DNA from 3 places in the Pseudomonas zhanjiangensis genome. Region 3 is predicted to be linked to each of the others. Evidence: predicted binding sites of a transcription regulator. Region 3 holds the regulator's gene; each other region holds the start of a gene.

Region 1 (4,432 bases), on a different contig from region 3:
GGCGTGCTCGGCTGGGGCGTGGGCGGCATCGAGGCGGAGGCGGCCATGCTCGGCCAACCGGTGTCGATGCTGATCCCCGAGGTGGTCGGGTTCAAGCTGAGCGGCAAGCTGAAGGAAGGCATCACCGCCACCGATCTGGTCCTGACCGTGACCCAGATGCTGCGCAGCAAGGGGGTGGTCGGCAAGTTCGTCGAGTTCTACGGCGACGGCCTGGCCGAGCTGCCCCTGGCCGACCGCGCCACCATCGCCAACATGGCGCCCGAGTACGGCGCCACCTGCGGCTTCTTCCCGGTCGATGCGGTCACCCTGGACTACCTGCGCCTGACCGGTCGCCCGGAACCGGGCGTGCAACTGGTCGAGGCCTACTGCAAGGTCCAGGGCCTGTGGCGCGAGCAGGGCCACAGCCCGCAATTCAGCGACAGTCTGGAGCTGGACATGGGTAGCGTCGAGGCCTGCCTGGCCGGGCCCAAGCGCCCGCAGGACCGGGTGCCCCTGGCCGAGGTCAGCCGCAGCTTCGACGAGTTCATGGGCCTGCACCTGCATCCCGCACCGAAGGAGGAAGACCGCCTGCTCAGCGAGGGCGGTGGCGGCGCTGCGGTCGGCGCCTCGGCCCAGGTCAGCGAGGCTGACTATCACCACGAGGGCCAGACCCACCGGCTCAAGGACGGCGCGGTGGTGATCGCCGCCATCACCTCCTGCACCAACACGTCCAACCCCAGCGTGATGATGGCCGCCGGTCTGCTGGCCAAGAAGGCCGTGATCAACGGCCTGCAGCGCCGGCCCTGGGTCAAGAGTTCTCTGGCACCGGGCTCCAAGGTGGTGACCGAATACCTGGATGCCGCTGGCCTGACCCCCTACCTGAACGAGCTGGGTTTCGATCTGGTCGGCTATGGCTGCACCACCTGCATCGGCAACTCGGGCCCGCTGCTCGAGCCGATCGAGCTAGCCATCCAGGACAACTCGCTGACCGTCGCCTCGGTGCTCTCGGGCAATCGCAACTTCGAAGGCCGCGTGCACCCGCTGGTGCAGACCAACTGGCTGGCCTCCCCGCCGCTGGTGGTGGCCTACGCCCTGGCCGGCACCGTGCGCATGAACATCGCCAAGGAACCCATCGGCCACCGCAAGGACAATGGCCAGGCCATCTACCTCAAGGACATCTGGCCGACCCAGGGCGAGATCGCCGAAGCGGTCAAGCAGGTGGAAACCGCGATGTTCGACAAGGAGTACGCGGCCGTGTTCGACGGCGACGAACAATGGCGGGCCATCGAGGTCCCCGAGGCCGACACCTACGCCTGGCAGGCGGACTCCACCTATATCCAGCACCCGCCGTTTTTCGAGAATATCGCCGATGCGCCGCCGCATATCGGCGATATCCACCAAGCGCGCATCCTTGCCTTGCTCGGCGACTCGGTCACCACCGACCACATCTCCCCGGCCGGCTCGATCAAGACCGACAGCCCGGCCGGGCGCTACCTGCGCGAGCAAGGCGTGGAGCCCAAGGACTTCAACTCCTACGGCTCGCGCCGCGGCAACCACGAGGTGATGATGCGCGGCACCTTCGCCAATATCCGTATCAGGAACGAGATGCTCGGCGGCGAGGAAGGCGGCAACACCCTGCACCTGCCCAGCGGCGAAAAGCTGTCGATCTATGAGGCGGCCATGCGCTACCAGGCCGCCGGTACGCCGCTGCTGGTGATCGCCGGCAAGGAATACGGCACCGGTTCGTCCCGCGACTGGGCAGCCAAGGGCACCAACCTGCTGGGGATCAAGGCGGTGATCGCCGAGAGCTTCGAGCGCATCCACCGCTCCAACCTGGTCGGCATGGGCGTGCTGCCCCTGCAGTTCAAACCCGGCCGCGATCGCAAGACCCTTGATTTGACTGGTCAGGAAACCCTGAGCATCTGCGGCCTGGATGGCGTCGAACTGCATCCGCACATGAGCCTGATGCTGGAGATCGTCCGCGCCGACGGCTCGCACGACAGCGCCGAACTGCTGTGCCGCATCGACACCCTCAACGAGGTCGAGTACTTCAAGGCCGGCGGCATCCTGCATTATGTGCTGCGCCAGCTGATCGCTGGCTGAGGCCCAATCCAGACGGGTAAGGGCCACGTCCCCTACCCGTTTTTTGTTGCCTGCTGTCGCGCGCAGAAATGGGATGTCGCACGCGATCCCGTTACACTGTCGGACAAAATTTCCGCTCAACTTCGGGCCACCCAGGCCGATGACATCGTATCCCCCCTCCCTTAGGGACGAGACCCCATGCGCAATAATCAACCCATCACTCAGCGTGAACGCAGCTTTCCGGCCCAGCAACGCCTGATTTCCACCACCGATCTCAAGGGCCAGATCACCTACTGCAACGACGCCTTCATCGCGATCAGCGGCTACAGCCGCGAAGAACTGATGGGCGCGCCGCACAACCTGGTGCGCCACCCGGACGTGCCGCCAGCGGTGTTTGGCCACATGTGGGCCACCCTCAAGCAGGGCAAGCCGTGGATGGGCATCGTCAAGAACCGCTGCAAGAACGGCGATTTCTACTGGGTCAATGCCTATGCCACGCCGGTGCTGGAAAACAACCAGCTGGTCGGCTACGAATCGGTGCGGGTCAAGCCGACTGCCGAGCAGGTGCGTCGCGCCGAGGCCCTGTACCAGCGGATCAATGCCGGCAAATCGCCGATTCCCAAGCGCGACAGCTGGCTGCCGGTGCTGCAGGACTGGCTGCCGTTCATCCTGGTCAGCCAGATCGGCTTCCTGATCGGCGCCTGGCTCGACTCCAGCTGGGGCTTCGCCGCCGCCGCCGCGCTGTCGATCCCCCTGGGCCTGGCCGGCCTGGCCTGGCAGAACCGCGGCATCAAGCGCCTGCTGGCGCTCGCCGAGCAAACCACCTCTGACCCGCTGATCGCCCAGATGTACACCGACAGTCGCGGTGACCAGGGCCGTCTGGAAATGGCCATGCTCAGCCAGGACGCACGCCTGAAGACCTGCCTGACCCGCTTGCAGGACAGCGCCGAGCACTTGACCAACCAGGCACGGCAGGCCGACAGCCTGGCGCACAGCAGTTCCACCGGCCTGGATCGCCAGCGCCAGGAAACCGAACAGGTCGCCACCGCGATCAACGAAATGGCCGCCACCACCCTCGAAGTGGCCAGCAACGTGGCCCGTACGGCCATCGCCACCCAGGAAGCCAACCGCCTGACCAGCCAGGGCCGCAGCATTACCGCGGAAACCCGTGAAGCGATCCAGCGCCTGTCGCAGTCGGTCGGCGACACCGGCGAGACCGTCACCCGCCTGGCTCAGGACAGCAACGAGATCGGCGGCGTGGTCGATGTGATCAAGGGCATCGCCGACCAGACCAACCTGCTCGCGCTCAACGCCGCGATCGAGGCGGCGCGGGCCGGCGAGATGGGCCGCGGCTTCGCCGTGGTGGCCGATGAGGTGCGCTCGCTGGCGCAGCGCACCGCCGAATCCACCGGGCAGATCCATCAGCTGATCGCCAAGCTGCAGCGCACGGCCGAGGAAGCCGTGATGACCATGGAAATCGGTCGCAAGCAGGCCGACGACGGCGTCGAGCGGGTACAGCAAGCCGACCAGGCCCTGGCCGGGATCAGCGACGCGGTGGCCAATATCGCCGACATGGCCAACCAGATCGCCGCCGCCGCGGAGGAGCAGAGCGCGGTGGCCGACGAGATCAACCAGAACATCACCAATATCGCCCAGCTGGCCGACCAGACCTCCCAGGAAGCCCAGGGCACGGTGCGTCTGAGCGCCGAGCTGACCAACACCGCCCAGGACCAGTACGCCCTGGTGGAACGCTTCAACCGCTAAGCGCGGCAAGGGCGCACCGGGCCCAACCGGTGCGCCTTCCCTCCTTCGCCCCGGCGCTGTCGGCCTTCGATCGCCAGGGCCTATACTGCCTGCAGGGCTTCCCCGCAATCGCCAGCACCCAGAAGCCCTGACGGCGAAGCCGCTCGCCCGCGCCCCGAAAGCCACTCCCCATGGAGTGCCATTGCATGCAAACGCTCGACCTGGCTGCACTCAGCGCTACCCTTCCTGCCGAGGCCTTCAAGCAGATGTCCGCATTCGGCGCCTTGTCGGACAGCTTCCTCGAGCAAGTGCTGGCCACCGGCGAGCTGCTCAGGCTGACGCCGGGCGAAACGCTCTACCGCCAGGGTGAAGTCGCCGACTGCTTCTTCGTGATTCTCCAGGGGCGCATGACGATCTACCAGGACGGCGAGGCCGGCCGGCAGATCACCCATATCGGTGGCGATGGTGAAAGCATCGGATTTCCCGCCATGCTGGCGATGCGCCCGCGGTTGCTGAGCGGTGAGGCGGCCAGCGAGTGCATCGTGCTGAAAATCACCAGCCAGGGACTGGCCAGGCTGCAGGAACTGGACAGCCAACAGTTCAGCATCTTCTTCATCAACCTTTCCCG
Region 2 (4,432 bases), on a different contig from region 3:
CGGTAACGAAAGACGCCGCAGCGAGTTGCTCGAACAACGCACCCGCGACGCCGAGGAAGGCAGCGCCAGGGCCGAACTGGCCCGGCGCCAGGTCGAACTGGCGCTGAACGAGCGGTTGCTAGGCAAGAAGCTGCCAGAGGTGGTAGTGCGCTTGCTCGAAGAAGCCTGGAGCAAGGTGCTGATGCTGGCCTGCCTCAAGCACGGAGTCGACTCATCCGAATGGCGAGCGGCCCTAGCTACCATGGACGACCTGATCTGGAGCGTCGCGCCCCACGAGGATCCCGAGGCCAGGCTGCGCCTGCTCGAACTGGTGCCCGGGTTGCTCAAGGCCTTGCGCGAAGGCCTGGCCAGTGCAGCCTTCGATCCGTTCTCCACCGGTGAGTTCTTCAGCCAGCTGGAAGTGCTGCATGTGCAGGCGTTCCACCGTTTCAAGCGGATGACACATGAGTCGGAGCAAGCGGCTGAGCCTGCCCTCGAGGCGAATGAGACCGCTGTCGCCAACGGCGCAGCGGAGCCGGCGCTGTTGGCGCTGGGGGCTGTCGAGGCCGCGGACGAGCCGGCGATGGTCGAGGTGGTCGAGGAGATCGTTCTGGGGGCGCCCGAGCAGGCCGCTGTGCCGGAGCCCGAGGCCAGCCTAGCGGTCGATGACGCCACCCTGGCGCAGGTCGATAGCCTGCGGGTAGGCAGCTGGGTCGAGTTTCAGGAGGACGAAGAGCACCGGTTGCGCTGCAAGTTGGCGGCGGTGATAAAGCCGACCGGCAAGTACATCTTCGTCAACCGCACCGGCATGAAGGTTTTGGAGAAAACCCGCATGGGGCTGGCCGTGGAGTTTCGCCGCAATGCCATTCGCCTGCTCGACGATGCGCTGTTGTTCGACCGCGCCCTGGAATCGGTGATCGGCAACCTGCGCAAACTCAAGGGGGCCTGAGCGCGCGCGGCGATTGTCCTGGGCCTAGTCGGCTGCCGGCAATGGCGTGCGCGGCGAGTCCACCGTCCATTGCCGGTTTCCTGGGCGGCTGACGCTTGGCCTGGTGGTGAGGGTGCTCTAGAGTGATGGCTCTGACGAGGAGCCTTTATGCAGTTGGATTGCACCAGTGGTTGGTGTCACGGCATACGCCACTGTCCCTCCCCCAATTTCAATGCGCGTCCGCCGGGCGAGATCTCCCTGCTGGTCATTCACAATATCAGCCTGCCACCGGGCCAGTTCGGCACCGGCAAGGTGCAGGCGTTCTTTCAGAATCGTCTGGTCGCCTCGGAGCATCCCTACTTTGCCGAGATTGCGGCGCTGCAGGTATCGGCGCACTTCCTGATCGAGCGCGACGGGGTGATTACCCAGTTCGTTTCCTGTAACGAGAGGGCCTGGCATGCCGGCCAGTCCTGTTTCGACGGCCGCGAGAACTGCAACGATTACTCCATCGGTGTCGAGCTGGAAGGAACCGACCAGCAGCCCTTTACCGATGTCCAGTACGCGGCCCTGGTTGAGCTTACACTTGTCTTGCAACGGTGCTTTGCGGCGATCACCCTAGAGCGAATCTGCGGGCACAGCGATATCGCGCCGACACGCAAGACCGATCCGGGGCCGGCATTCGATTGGCCACGCTTGCGTGCCGCACTCATGGACAAAAAGGAGCGGGTATGACTTTCCTGGTGTTGCTACTGGTGCTCTGGGTCGAGAAATTCTCTTCGTGGCGTACCCATATCCAGCACGATGGCCCTTGGTTGCGCTTGCTGGCCTGGACCGAACGGCAGAATGATTTCGTCGAGAGCCCGTGGCTGGCGGTCATAGTCCTGGTGCTGTTGCCCCTCCTGGGTCTATGGATTGTTTTGGCCGTGCTGCAGCCACTGCTCTACGGCTGGCTGGTGTTGCCGGTGCACCTGCTGGTGCTGGTCTACAGCCTGGGACGTGGCGACTTGCAGGCGGCACTGGGGCCCTTCCGCGATAGCTGGCGCCGCAGTGACGGCGAGGCGGCCTATCTGGTGGCCCGGCGCGACCTGGCGCTGGAGGCCGAAAACGAGTCGGCGCTGCTGCAGTCGGTGCAGAAGTACATGGTGTGGCAGGCCTACCAGAGCTTCTTTGCGGTGATCTTCTGGTATGCCTTGCTCGGCCCCCTGGCGGCGCTGGCCTATCGGCTGCTGGCGATGATGGCCGAGCATGGCCAGCAGGTGAATGTTCGCGAGCGCGCCGTGGCCCTGCGTCATGCCTTCGACTGGTTGCCGGTGCGCGTGCTGGCGGTGAGCTTCGCCATAGTGGGCGACTTCGTAGCGGTCAATCGGGCGCTGCTGCATGAACTGTTGAGCTGGGACATTTCCGCGGCGCAACTGGTGATCAACGTCGGCCGCGCCGCCAGTGAAGCGCCTGAGCCGCAGATCGGCGAGGCTGGCGTCGCCAGCCTGGATGGTCTGTGGCAGTTGATGGTGCGTGCCGCGGTGCTCTGGTACGCGGTGTTTGCCCTGTGGGCGCTGTTCTACTAGGACATTGCTGGCGGAGCGGGCACGCCCGTCTGGTTGGCTGATGCGTCCAGGCGTCGCACCGACGCCTGCGCCTGCTCCTGCCGGTGCAGCGCTTGGTTGGTCAGGCGGTTCTAGGTGCCAGTCATGCTCTTGCCGCAATGCCAGGAGCTTTCCCCGGTAAAGCGGCTTCGGCTGCCGCCGTGCCCTGCATGTACAGCTGTCCGGGGCATGGTCATATCCTTCGCGACGGGGCTGCGCCGAGCGAGCGGCGCGAGTCCCATTTCGTCCAGCGCAAGGCCGCGCCATTCTTAACCTTAAGTTACAGTGCATCGCGTCGATAACGGGTATATAGGTGGCTGTGTTCGGTTCGCCTATCGCGGCGTGGTCAGTGCGCATCTGCCTGGATGCACTGCGTTGATCCTGCGTCTCGGATCGAGCTCTGAGGAGTGCAAAGTGGCCCTGTGACCCGCCGGGCGGCTTTCTGTTTCGCGCCAAAATAACTAGAACTGGAGACGTCCTGTGAAGACCGTGCTGTATCCGGCCATCGCGCTAATGAATCGCCTCAGCTTCGGCATGAAGTTCAGTTTGATCAGTGTCTTGTTCTTTCTGCCCATGCTGGTGACCAACTTCTACCTGGTGCGTGACTCCTACCGCCAATTCGTCGGTACCCAGGCCGCTCTCGAGAGCCTCGATCTGCTCGGCGCCTCGTTGTCGCTGCGGCGAGATCTGGAGAGTTTTGCCGACCTGTTGCAGATCAACGAAATGATCGGCCAGTCAGGTCAGGCTGGTGATCTCGAGAAGCGCATCGAACAGTTGCACGGCGATCTGGAAAGCGCATTGCAGGGGCTGATGCCGGTGGTGCACGAGGCCGAGCAAATCGCCGAGTTCAATGCCAAGCGCGACGAGATGCTCGCCGAGCTCAAGGCGCTGGAGGGCGACACGTCCTTGCAGAGCAAGACGGCGACGGCCAGGAAGCTGCTGGGCAAGTCGCAGGTATTCATCAAGCTGGTCGCCAGCCAGGCGGGGCTGAGCCAGGACCGCCAGCGCGAGGTGCGCCAGATGGCCGAGTTGGTCACGGTGGTGACGCCAATGGTGACCGCGCCCCTGAGCGAGGGCCGCGCGGTCGGCGCCTATTCATTGGGCCAGGGCTTTCTGAACTCGGCGGCGAGCACCAAGTTCGACGACTTGCTCCTGGAGTTGGAAAAACTTCATGCAGAGTACGGCCTGAACCTGCAGGACGCCTTGAATGCCAACCCGGACGCACGTGCGGCGCTGGAGTCTCTGGCCATGACCAGCCAGGCAACCCTCAAGGACACCGCGCAGTTGTTCGAGGACAGGGTGGTGATCGCCGACAGCCTGGACACGCCTTGGCCGCAGTTCTTCGATGAAGTCAGCGGCGCGCTGGGCAAGACCTATGCGTTCAACGATGCGGTGCTGGCGTTCCTCGATCAGCAACTGCAGATTCGCCTGCAGGAAAACCGTGGCCAGATGCTGCTGCTGGCGGTCGCGCTGGTGCTGGTATTCCTGTTGATCGTCTACCTCTACAGCGGCTTCTATGTGTCGACACGTACCACCTTGAAGAGCCTGGGTCAGGTGATGGACAAGGTCGCGGCCGGCGACATGACCGTCAGCTTCAGCCCCCAGAGTCGAGACGAGCTGGGCGAGCTCGGCCTGGTCTTCAACGAGACCGTGCGCAAGGTTCACGACCTGATCGAGCGTGTCGGCCAGACCGTGGTGGAGGTCGAGCGCCAGGCCGACAGCGTCGAGACGGTGTCGGGTCAGAGCAACCAGTCGGTGGCCAGCCAGCGCAGCCAGATCGAGCAGGTGGCGACGGCAATGAATCAGATGTCCGCCACCGCCCAGGAAGTGGCGCGTAGCGCGGCGGCTGCGGTGGACAGTGCGCAGAGCGTCAATCAGGAAACCGTCAGCGGTCGTGCCCTGGTCGAGTCCCAGGTCGGCAGCATCCAGCGGCTGGCCGACG
Region 3 (4,432 bases):
AGGCCGATGCCGGCAAGGATCGCCAGCTTTTTGGCGGGATGCCCGAGGTGCCCGCCGATAAGCCGAGTGTCACCCCGCTGGCGGCGCCGGTACAGCCGGTCGTGGCCGGTGATCAGCGCGCACTGGAGGCCATGCGTTTCGAGCTGAACGGCCTGCGTGAACTGATCGAAGTGCAGTTGGGCTCGATCGCCTGGGGGCAGATGCAGGACCGCCGTCCCAAGCAGGCCAATCTGTGGCGTCGCCTGCAGCGCATGGGTCTGCCGGGCGAGCTGTCGCGGGTCCTGCTCGAGCGGGTGGCCAATGTCGCCGAACCGCGTCAGGCCTGGCGCATGCTCCTGGCCCATCTGGCCCACGCTATTCAGACGCCCAAGCAGGAACCGCTGGAAGAGGGCGGGGTGATCGCCCTGGTCGGCCCGGCTGGCATGGGCAAGACAACCACCCTGGCCAAGCTGGCGGCGCGCTACGTGCTCAAGTACGGCGCGCAGAACATCGCCCTGGTGAGCATGGACAGCTACCGCATCGGCGCCCAGGAACAACTGAAGACCCTGGGCCGCATCCTCAATGTCTCGGTCACTGCGGTCGATCCGGGCGAGTCGCTGACCCAGGCCCTGGCGCCGCTGGCACGCAAGCGGGTGGTGCTGATCGACACCGCCGGCCTGCCGGCCAGTGATCCGGCGCTGCGCATGCAGCTCGAGGCGCTGGCCAGTCGCGGCATCAAGGCTCGCAACTACCTGGTATTGGCCGCTACCAGCCAGAGCCAGGTGCTCAAGGCGGCGTATCATAGCTACAAGCGCTGTGGGCTCTCCGGCTGCATCCTCAGCAAGTTGGACGAGGCGACCAGCCTCGGCGAGGTTTTAGGTCTGGCTATTGGCCAGCGTCTGCCGGTAGCCTATCTCACCGATGGGCCGCGGATTCCCGACGACCTGCAGGTGCCGCGTAGCCACCAGTTGGTCAGTCGTGCGGTCGGTTTGCAGAGCGCCGAGGACCCGAGTGAAGAGGCCATGGTTGAGATGTTCGCCGGTCTCTATCAACATCCGGCGCGACGCGCCGGCTAATGGCTGCTGCGGCAGTGGTATTGCGACGTGGGGCAGTGCTTGGCAGGGCGAATATCGGCCCGGCGCAACCAGCCTCAGGGTTCCAGTCTAACGTCAGACAAGGTGTGTAGATAACATGGGTATGCATCCCGTACAGGTGATTGCGGTGACCGGCGGCAAGGGCGGCGTCGGCAAGACCAATGTCTCGGTGAATCTGGCGTTGGCGCTGGCCGACCTCGGGCGGCGGGTGATGTTGATGGATGCCGACCTCGGGCTGGCCAACATCGATGTGCTGCTGGGGCTGACGGCCAAGCGCACGCTGGCCGATGTTATCAGCGGCGAATGCGACCTGCGTGACGTGCTGCTGCAGGGGCCGGGCGGCGTGCGTATCGTGCCGGCCGCCTCGGGCACCCAGAGCATGGTCCAGCTGACGCCGATGCAGCACGCCGGCCTGATCCAGGCGTTCAGCGAGATCAGCGATAACCTCGATGTGCTGATCGTCGATACCGCGGCCGGCATCGGCGACTCGGTGGTCAGTTTCGTCCGTGCCGCCCAGGAAGTGCTGGTGGTGGTGTGCGACGAACCGACCTCGATCACCGATGCCTACGCGCTGATCAAGTTGCTCAATCGCGACTTCGGCATGAACCGCTTCCGCGTCCTGGCGAACATGGCCCATAGCCCGCAGGAAGGCCGCAATCTGTTTGCTAAGCTGACCAAGGTGACCGACCGTTTCCTCGACGTGGCGCTGCAGTACGTAGGCGCGGTGCCTTATGACGAGTCGGTGCGCAAGGCCGTGCAGAAGCAGCGTGCGGTCTATGAGGCGTTTCCCCGGTCCAAGTGCGCCCTGGCATTCAAGGCGATCGCGCAGAAGGTCGACGCCTGGCCGTTACCGGCCAACCCCCGTGGCCACCTGGAATTCTTCGTCGAGCGTCTGGTTCATCAGCCAGCCGCGGACGCCGCCGTATGACAGCAGCCCCTGGACTCCGTATGTACAGCAAGGCGCAGGCACAAGACTCCCAATACCAGCTGATCGAGCGCTATGCGCCCCTGGTCAAGCGTATCGCCTATCACCTGCTGGGGCGCTTGCCGGCCAGCGTGCAGGTCGATGACCTGATTCAATCCGGGATGATCGGCCTGCTCGAAGCCGCGAAGAAGTATGACGTGAGCAAGGGGGCAAGCTTCGAAACCTTTGCCGGTATTCGCATTCGCGGTTCGATGCTCGATGAGGTGCGTAAAGGTGACTGGGCGCCGCGTTCGGTGCATCGAAACAGCCGCATGGTCAGTGACGCCATTCGGGTAATTGAGTCCAGAACCGGGCGTGACGCTAAAGATCACGAGGTTGCGGCCGAACTCCAATTGAGTCTGGAGGATTACTACGGCATTCTTGGCGACACTTTGGGCAGCCGCCTGTTCAGCTTCGACGACCTGTTGCAGGACGGCGAGCATGGTGGCCTGCATGAAGACGCCAGCTCCACGCATTCAGAACCCTCGCGAGACCTGGAAGACGAACGCTTCCAAGGCGCGCTGGCCGACGCCATCGCCAACTTGCCCGAGCGTGAGCGCCTGGTGTTATCGCTGTATTACGATGAAGAGCTGAATCTCAAGGAAATTGGCGAAGTCCTGGGTGTGAGTGAGTCGCGTGTCAGCCAGTTGCATAGTCAGTGCGCGGCGCGTCTGCGGGCGCGGCTGAGCGAGTGGCGCGCGCGCTAGACAGTTGGATTAGCAGGCCGGTTTCACGATTAAGGGCGTACCCAGGAACTGGGTGCGTTTGGGACTGTACGGAGGTCGACTTGGACAAAAATATGAAAATCCTCATCGTTGATGATTTTTCAACGATGCGACGGATCATCAAGAATCTCTTGCGTGACTTGGGTTTCACCAATACCGCAGAAGCCGACGATGGTGTCACCGCGTTGCCGATGCTGCAGAGTGGCAGCTTCGACTTTCTGGTGACCGACTGGAACATGCCCGGTATGACCGGTATCGACCTGTTGCGTGCCGTACGTGCCGATGAGCGCCTCAAGCATCTACCGGTATTGATGGTCACTGCCGAAGCCAAGCGGGATCAGATCATCGAGGCCGCTCAGGCCGGGGTGAATGGTTATGTAGTCAAACCGTTCACAGCCCAGGTGCTGAAAGAAAAGATCGAGAAGATCTTTGAGCGGGTCAACGGCTGATGTCTGCCGCGAGGGCGCTATGGAACACGATGATTCGCAAAGGGACGACCTTGAGTCGACCCTGAAACTCAATGCTCGCCAACTGGTCGACAGCCTGGAAAACGGCAAGTTCGGTGAAGCGGTCCAACTGATCAACGATCTCAATAAATTGCGCGACCGTGGCCTGTACCACGAAGTCGGCAAATTGACGCGGGAGTTGCACAACGCCATCGTCAACTTCCAGCTCGACCCGCGGGTACCCCACGCCAAGGAAGTGTCGCAGATCGCCGATGCGACCGAGCGTCTGAACTACGTGGTGACGATGACCGAGAATGCGGCCAATCGCACCATGGACCTGGTCGAAGAGAGTGCCCCGCTGGTCAACGACCTGGCCAGCGAGGCGCAGAGCCTGAGCGCCGAGTGGGCGCGTTTCATGCGTCGCGAGATAGGCGCAGATGGCTTTCGCGAGCTGGCCAAGCGGATCGAATTGTTCCTCGCCCGGAGCGAGCGCGACAGCGCCAAGCTGTCCGGCCATCTCAACGATATTCTGCTCGCCCAGGATTACCAGGACCTGACCGGCCAGGTGATCAAACGGGTCACGCAACTGGTCACCGAGGTGGAGAGCAATCTGCTCAAGCTGGTGCTGATGGCCAGCCAGGTGGACCGTTTCGCCGGCATCGAGCACGATCACGAACAATTGCGCGCCGAACAAAAACAACAAAAAGAACCTTCCCACGGTGAAGGTCCGCAGATTCATGCCGATAAGCGTGATGACGTCGCATCCAGTCAGGATGATGTCGACGATCTGCTATCCAGCCTAGGATTTTAGGAGCACGTCTATGAGCTTCGGCGCCGATGAAGAGATCCTCCAGGATTTCCTGGTAGAGGCCGGCGAAATTCTTGAGCAATTGTCCGAGCAGTTGGTTGAGCTTGAAAGCCGGCCGGACGATATGAACCTGCTCAATGCGATTTTCCGTGGTTTTCACACCGTCAAGGGCGGGGCGGGATTTCTTCAGCTCAATGAGTTGGTGGAGTGCTGTCATATTGCCGAGAACGTCTTCGACATCCTGCGCAAGGGTGAGCGGCGCGTCGACTCGGAGTTGATGGACGTGGTGCTCGAGGCGCTCGATGCGGTCAATGGCATGTTCGGCGAGGTGCGTGAGCGCGTCGAGCCGACGGCGGCCACTCCCGAGCTGCTGGCGGCCCTGGCGCGTCTGGCCGAGCCCGCCGGGCAGGCAACCG

What was found. The regulator FliA, encoded in region 3, starts transcription of late flagellar genes. The targets are predictions, from matches to a motif close to CTAAAGTTTNNNNNNNNNNNGCCGNTAA.
Region 1: AB5S05_RS11895 (methyl-accepting chemotaxis protein) is a predicted target of FliA. The motif match lies at 2,198-2,225, and genes of this name have one in related genera.
Region 2: AB5S05_RS06400 (methyl-accepting chemotaxis protein) is a predicted target of FliA. The motif match lies at 2,765-2,792, and genes of this name have one in related genera.

Annotation. Positions count from the first base shown of each region.
Region 1 covers NZ_JBFTEG010000008.1:118,827-123,258, reverse strand. Annotated here, with positions in the region: gene acnA (aconitate hydratase AcnA) at 1-2,082, shown strand, start outside; gene AB5S05_RS11895 (methyl-accepting chemotaxis protein) at 2,260-3,825, shown strand; gene AB5S05_RS11890 (cyclic nucleotide-binding domain-containing protein) at 4,011-4,432, shown strand, end outside.
Region 2 covers NZ_JBFTEG010000003.1:340,042-344,473, forward strand. Annotated here, with positions in the region: gene AB5S05_RS06385 (DUF1631 domain-containing protein) at 1-928, shown strand, start outside; gene ampD (1,6-anhydro-N-acetylmuramyl-L-alanine amidase AmpD) at 1,076-1,639, shown strand; gene ampE (regulatory signaling modulator protein AmpE) at 1,636-2,472, shown strand; gene AB5S05_RS06400 (methyl-accepting chemotaxis protein) at 2,971-4,432, shown strand, end outside.
Region 3 covers NZ_JBFTEG010000010.1:35,606-40,037, reverse strand. Annotated here, with positions in the region: gene flhF (flagellar biosynthesis GTPase FlhF) at 1-1,055, shown strand, start outside; gene fleN (flagellar synthesis regulator FleN) at 1,171-2,001, shown strand; gene fliA (RNA polymerase sigma factor FliA) at 1,998-2,744, shown strand; gene AB5S05_RS13340 (chemotaxis response regulator CheY) at 2,837-3,211, shown strand; gene AB5S05_RS13335 (protein phosphatase CheZ) at 3,231-4,019, shown strand; gene AB5S05_RS13330 (chemotaxis protein CheA) at 4,030-4,432, shown strand, end outside.